DNA from 3 places in the Neobacillus canaveralius genome. Region 2 is predicted to be linked to each of the others. Evidence: riboswitches for the same ligand, from Rfam matches in the RefSeq annotation. Region 2 holds a riboswitch; each other region holds the start of a gene.
The links. A riboswitch is a leader RNA that binds a small molecule or an ion and turns the genes downstream of it on or off. The one in region 2 is predicted to bind S-adenosylmethionine.
Positions count from the first base shown of each region.

Region 1: linked by a shared signal. The riboswitch ahead of ABC255_RS05765 (methionine biosynthesis PLP-dependent protein) and the one ahead of ABC255_RS04120 (methionine ABC transporter ATP-binding protein) in region 2 are both predicted to bind S-adenosylmethionine.
Region 3: linked by a shared signal. The riboswitch ahead of metK (methionine adenosyltransferase) and the one ahead of ABC255_RS04120 (methionine ABC transporter ATP-binding protein) in region 2 are both predicted to bind S-adenosylmethionine.

Region 1 is NZ_JBDFLL010000001.1:1,194,504-1,196,777, reverse strand. Features, by position in the region: gene ABC255_RS05770 (polysaccharide biosynthesis protein) at 1-717, opposite strand, end outside; SAM riboswitch class I at 1,155-1,269, shown strand; gene ABC255_RS05765 (methionine biosynthesis PLP-dependent protein) at 1,348-2,274, shown strand, end outside.
Region 2 is NZ_JBDFLL010000001.1:847,181-849,454, forward strand. Features, by position in the region: gene ABC255_RS04115 (methionine ABC transporter permease) at 1-186, opposite strand, end outside; gene ABC255_RS04120 (methionine ABC transporter ATP-binding protein) at 176-1,207, opposite strand; SAM riboswitch class I at 1,297-1,400, opposite strand; SAM riboswitch class I at 1,473-1,573, opposite strand; gene ABC255_RS04125 (hypothetical protein) at 1,797-1,991, opposite strand; gene ABC255_RS04130 (CBO0543 family protein) at 2,232-2,274, shown strand, end outside.
Region 3 is NZ_JBDFLL010000001.1:1,296,379-1,298,652, forward strand. Features, by position in the region: gene pckA (phosphoenolpyruvate carboxykinase (ATP)) at 1-867, opposite strand, end outside; SAM riboswitch class I at 1,085-1,225, shown strand; gene metK (methionine adenosyltransferase) at 1,428-2,274, shown strand, end outside.

The DNA.
Region 1 (2,274 bases), 350 kb from region 2:
AACCATAAGGTCTTCGAGCATTGGAAGGACTTGGGTTTTAGCTCTTGTCTTAGCACATTCCATAAATATTTTATTTAATTCCTTTTTACTTAGGGATGGAATCGCAATCACAATGTTTTCAATTTTGTTTCTACTAACCATTTCTTCTAGGTTTGCAGTTCCACCAATCACTGGAATACCTAAAATATCAAGATTCCGCTTTTTTAAGTCATCATCGATAAACCCAACTGGCAATAGATCTGCTTTATTATTCTTTCTTATTTGCCTTGCCACCATCATCCCAGCAGATCCTGCACCTACAATGAGTGTTCGTCTTTTATTTTTTTCATTAATCAGAAAATTCTCCTGAAATAATCTCCAACTGAATCGAGTACCACCAATAAAAATTAAGTTCATCAACCATGTAACGGTAAAAAATCGATAGTTTGATAGATGAAAAAACACTTGTTGTACCAATGCTGCAATAATAATTGATATACTCACAACCTTAAAAATGCTTAATAATTCCCCTATACTCGCATATTCCCATGCTTTTTTGTACAATTTGCTTCTATATGTTAAGGCATAATGAGTGAGCAAAAGCACCAACGTGAAATTGGCAGTAGGGCTACTTAGTGTAACGTCTCCTTCTACCAAATAATGACTAAGGATAATCGATGAAAATAAAATACATGTATCAAATAATATAAACAAAGAAATTCTCAGTCGAAAAGTCATGTTCCCACCCCTTTCTTTTTCTTGAAAAATTTTAATTATATACTCCTTTTAAAAGCACATAATGAAAATTTTTATAAAATGGGCATTTAACCCGTCCTCACATCATACTCTTGACGACTAGCGTCTAAGGTTCACTGACCCACAGTATGACCGAGTGCCTCCTGGGATAATGGAAAGGAGACATCACCATTAAAAACATATAAAGTGCGATTTTGTACTTAATAAAGAATATAATCATAAAAAAATTTGGTTTTATTTCCCTATATAGTTTATTTTAGTTCTTTATACAGAACGTGTCAATCTGAAAATCACTTATATCGAACTTAGAAAATACATCATTTTATACCTTTCAAACATTATTATGTCATTATTAATAGAAAAATGTTGACTAGGCTTTCTATTTGTAGTAAATTTTATAAATAATCTAAATACTTATGTTCTTATCAAGAGAGGTAGAGGGAATGGCCCTATGACGCCTCAGCAACCATCAATGGTTATTTCATTGAAAAGGTGCTAAGTCCAACAAGTTATTGGTAACTTGGAAGATAAGAAGAATGACAATGCTTACAGCATCCAAAGTCTTCTTCTTAAAGAAGACTTTTTTTATTATTCATATAGGAGTGGTTGACCATGTATAAGATTGATACGAAGCTAGCTCAAATTGGAAATCGCAGCGAAACTGCGACAGGGACGGTTAATCCTCCCGTTTATTTTTCAACTGCCTACCGTCATGAGGGTATTGGGCAGTCAACAGGGTTTGATTACACACGGACAGGTAATCCGACTCGACAGCTGCTTGAAAAGGCGATTGCCGATTTAGAAGGTGCAGATCAAGGATTTGCCTGTAGTTCGGGTATGGCAGCTATTTTTACAATTCTTTCTCTTTTCGAGTCTGGGGACGAATGGATTGTGAGCGAGGATTTATATGGTGGTACTTATAGATTACTAGAACAAGGCTTCAAAAAATGGGGATTACAAACAAATTATGTAAATACCTGTAATATTGAATTGATTGAAAGTAACATAACTCCGCAGACAAAAGCAATTTTCCTAGAAACACCAACAAATCCGCTTATGCAGGAATCAGATATTGCGGCTGTTTCAGAAATCGCAAAAAAACACGGAATCTTGCTGATTGTCGACAATACCTTCTACACACCACTAATTCAGCAACCAATCCTGCTAGGTGCAGATATTGTCATCCATAGTGCAACCAAATACTTAGGCGGTCATAATGATGTTCTTGCTGGTCTTGTTGTTGCCAAGGGGAAAGAACTTTGCGAGGCTCTTGCCTTCCACCATAACGGAGCAGGCGGTGTCTTAAGTCCTTTTGATTCCTGGTTAGTAATGCGTGGAATGAAAACATTGTCACTAAGAATGGAAAGACATGAACGCAATGCAAAAGCGATTGTTGAATACCTGTCTAACCATGATGGTATTACAGATGTACTGTACCCAGGAAAAGGTGGAATGGTATCCTTCCGCTTACAAGATGAAGCATGGGTCAATCCATTCCTTCAAAGTCTTTCACTGATCTGCTTTGCTGAAAGTCTTGGT
Region 2 (2,274 bases):
GAAAATATTAATAATTCCATTCAATACATTAAAAACCGGCAGATTCTGAAGCAGATGGCCTTTCCGTGTTACGACAAGTAAGATTCCCAGCGGCAGTCCAAGGATGGTTGAGAACAAGAGTGAAAAAGCAACCATCTGGACCGTTTCAATTAAAGCAGAAATAATTTGCTCTGAGTTAACTAGCATGTGCTGTCACTTCCTTTATGCTGATTTTCTTCTGGTTGATGTAGGTTAATGCACGGATGATTTCTTTGTCAGAGCCTTGGAACTCAACAATTAAGTTTCCAAACGGTGTGCCTTGAAGCTCAGTAATGGTTCCGAACAGGACATTGATATGAATATCAAACTGTTTGGCAAGTTCGGAGAGCAGGGGCTGACCGGATGTGCTGCCTACAAAATTAATTCGGTAAACCTTTTGCATTCCGTCATGTTTTTGAATGATTTCTTTTATAGAATCAGGGATCTGGTCGTTCATGACAGAGCTTACAAAGTTCTTTGCCGTCTCCGTTTTAGGAGATGAAAAGACGTTAAACACCGTGCCTTCTTCAATAATTTTACCGGACTCAATCACTGCCACTCGGTCGCAAATTTCTCTGATGACCGCCATTTCATGGGTAATGATTAGAATGGTTATGTTGTATTCCTTATTGATTTTTTTCAACAGCTGTAAAATGGAGCTGGTTGTCTGTGGATCAAGTGCAGATGTGGCCTCATCACAAAGTAGAATCGATGGCTGTGTTGCCAAGGCCCTTGCAATTCCAATTCGCTGCTTTTGTCCGCCTGAAAGCTGGTCAGGATAATAGTCCGCCTTGTCGGCCAACCCGACAAATTCTAGTAATTCCTGAACGCGCTTCTTAATACCATCCTTTGGAACTTTGGCAAGTGTCAGAGGCATTGCGACGTTGGCAAACACTGTTTTTGAGTTTAATAGATTAAAGTGTTGAAAAACCATGCCAATATTTTTCTTAATCTCACGGACTTCTTTTACGGACATCGAAGTGAGGTCATGACCATCGACGATTACACTACCTGAGGTCGGACGCTCTAGTAAGTTTACACAGCGGATAAGTGAACTTTTCCCAGCACCGCTAAACCCGATTACTCCGAAAATCTCTCCCTTATTAATCTTCAAATCAATTCCATTCAAAGCTGCAACCTGCTGCCCGCCACTTTCATAAACCTTTTTAAGATTCTGAAATTCGATCATGGTGTATCTCTCCTTTTTTAACAAATAAAAAACCCTCTTCTTGGAAACAAGAAGAGGGCATGCCGATGCAAAGTAATAGCAAAAAACTCTTCTTATCTCCCAAGCTTGCTGCTTGCTGGATTTGGCACAGTCCCCAATTGGTTCCGCTGCCGAGGTGTCATAGGGCCAGTCCCTCAACCTCTCTGGATAAGAAATATTATTCAGTTAAAAATAAAAAACCTCTTCTTGAAAAAGAAGAGGGCAAATTGAAATAATTAGCGTCCTCTTCTTATCTATCAAGTCGCACTTGCTGGATTTGGCACAGAATCTTGTGATTCCGCTGCCGAGGTGTCATAGGGCCAGTCCCTCAACCTCTCTTGATAAGAAGTATTTTTACTTTATTCATTTTTTGAACTTGTTAATTAATTTACTGTAGGGATAGTGAAAAGTCAAATCCCTTTTTTAAAATAATAATTAATTCCTTGGTTTTAAAGCGTTCTCAGTGCTTATAAATAGGCATTTTTAATAAATAAAAAAAATTTACTGCTGGCCTTCGCAAAAAACAAAAAAAGAGCGATAGTTTTCGCTCTCTTTCTTGAACTTTAAACAACTATCTTCTTTTTACCAAACAAAGTACCCCTTGGATGATTAACACAAGTGAGAATAAAAGGACAGCTATGACACCAATTAGGAGAACTAACGGACTAAGCGGCGCTAAGAATCCAGTTAGCTCTACTCTTAATAAGGCAAAACCGGCAAGGATACATAAGAAGTATAAAAACGGACTGCGATCTAATACACTCATTGCATATTCACTCCTTTCTTGGGGTTAATTCATTACTATTCATAAAAGGAGTATTTTATTTACCAGAATAATAAATCAGTCACAAATAACTATTTATTTGGAAAATTAATCCTCCTGTTCGGGTGGGTAGAGTAGGTCTTTTGGCATTTTATCTGGATGAGGATTGATAGGTGACTATATGAGCAAGGATTTGGAAAGTATAATTTTTAATTAGTTGTTTTTGAAGGAGATAGTCCATCCATGTGGAAGCTGGTATTTATTTTCTTTTTTATTCTTGTTATCA
Region 3 (2,274 bases), 450 kb from region 2:
GATGGCATCAAAAATTTGCGGCTCTTTTTCTCTGGAAAGATTAATGGTTTTTGCATAGCAGCCGCCTTCAATATTAAACACGCCATTCGATGACCAGCCGTGCTCATCATCACCAATTAAGCGGCGTTTTGGGTCTGCAGATAAAGTGGTTTTTCCTGTCCCAGAAAGACCGAAGAACAAAGCAACATCACCTTCAACACCAATATTAGCAGAGCAGTGCATAGAGAAAATATTATTCTCAGGCAGCAGGTAGTTCATTATTGAGAAGATTGATTTTTTCATTTCACCAGCATATTCCGTTCCGCCGATTAAGATCGTCCGTTTTTCGAAAGAGATAATAATAAAGGTTTCAGACTTTGTTCCGTCTATAACCGGATTTGCTTTAAAGTTAGGAGCCGAAATGACAGTGAATCCGGGTTTATGTGTCAGCAATTCCTCTTCACTAGGCCGAATAAACAATTGATGGGCGAATAAATTATGCCAAGCATATTCATTCACAATTTGAATCGGCAATTGGGTCTTTTTATCAGCACCTGCAAACCCTTTAAAGACGAATATTTCATTTTTTTCTTTTAAGTAGTCTAAAACTTTTTGATAGAGGTTATTAAATATTTCTTCTGAAATTGGCTGATTTAAATTGCCCCAATCAATTTTATCCTTAATGGATTCTTCCATGACAATAAATTTGTCTTGAGGAGATCTTCCAGTATATTTACCTGTTGATACACTTATCGCACCAGTTGAGGTTAGTTTTCCCTCATTCCTAGATAGAATTTTTTCCACTAATTGAGGAACAGACATTTGAATGTGCACATGGCTTTCTTCCAGCAATTGGCTTAATTCATTTGGGACATGTACTGAATTCATCAGAACGAACCTTCCTTTTCAAGTTTTTAATTGTCAATATATTCATAAAAAGTATAACACATTTAATTTAATAGTCTATACTAATTGGTAAATTTGGGTTGTATTATTAAGTATTAAATTTAAATGGAAAAATTTCATATATTTATCCTTAATTTGCTAGCAAATTCGTTGACAACGCTCGACAGGTTCAAGTATGATACTAATTTGAACGGATACTCTCTTATCCTGAGCTGGTGGAGGGACAGGCCCTATGAAACCCAGCAACCTGCTTTATGAGAAGACCATCCTATTTATTGGTCCTATTCTCAAGTGCGAAGGTGCTAATCTGACGCAAGGCTTTGACCTTGAACGATAAGAGTGAAAGGACCGGAACAACCTTTCCTCACAATGGTAAGGTTTTTTGTTTTGTATAGACCTTTTATCAATAGAGTTACTAATAAAAATCCTTTGTTTATTTCATACTAAGGGAATGAGTACCGTATCAATTTCAGTGGTTCTAGAAGTATTCCTGTAACCTTCAAATGGACCTTGATTTATCTCATAATATAGGAGGAAATCAGATGTCAACAAAACGTCGTCGTTTGTTCACTTCTGAATCAGTTACCGAAGGTCATCCAGATAAAATCTGTGACCAAATATCTGATTCGATTTTAGATGCCATTTTAGCAAAGGATGCAAATGCCCGGGTTGCTGCTGAAACATCCGTCACAACTGGATTAGTCTTAGTTGCAGGTGAAATCACTACATCTACTTACGTTGATATTCCAAAAATCGTTCGTGAAACAATTAAGGGTATTGGCTATAATCGTGCAAAATATGGCTTTGACTCCGAGACATGTGGTGTTATCACTTCTATTGGTGAGCAATCTCCTGACATTGCGATGGGGGTCGATCAGGCTCTAGAAGCACGTGAAGGGCAAATGTCTGATGAAGAAATCGAAGCTATTGGTGCAGGAGACCAAGGTTTAATGTTTGGTTTTGCATGTAATGAAACCAAAGAATTAATGCCTCTTCCCATTTCCTTGGCACACAAGCTTGCACGTCGTTTAACAGAGGTTCGTAAAGAGGAAATTCTTCCTTACCTGCGTCCAGATGGAAAGACACAAGTAACGGTAGAATATGATGAGAATGACAAACCTGTCCGTATCGATACGATTGTTATTTCTACACAGCACCATCCCGAAATTACGTTAGAGCAAATCCAACGTAACGTAAAAGAGTATGTGATTAATCCAGTTGTGCCGAAAGAACTAATTGATGAAAATACAAAGTATTTCATTAATCCAACAGGTCGTTTTGTTATCGGTGGACCTCAAGGAGATGCAGGTTTAACAGGACGTAAAATTATTGTAGATACGTATGGTGGTTATGCACGTCACGGCGGTGGAGCTTTCTCTGGTAAAGATC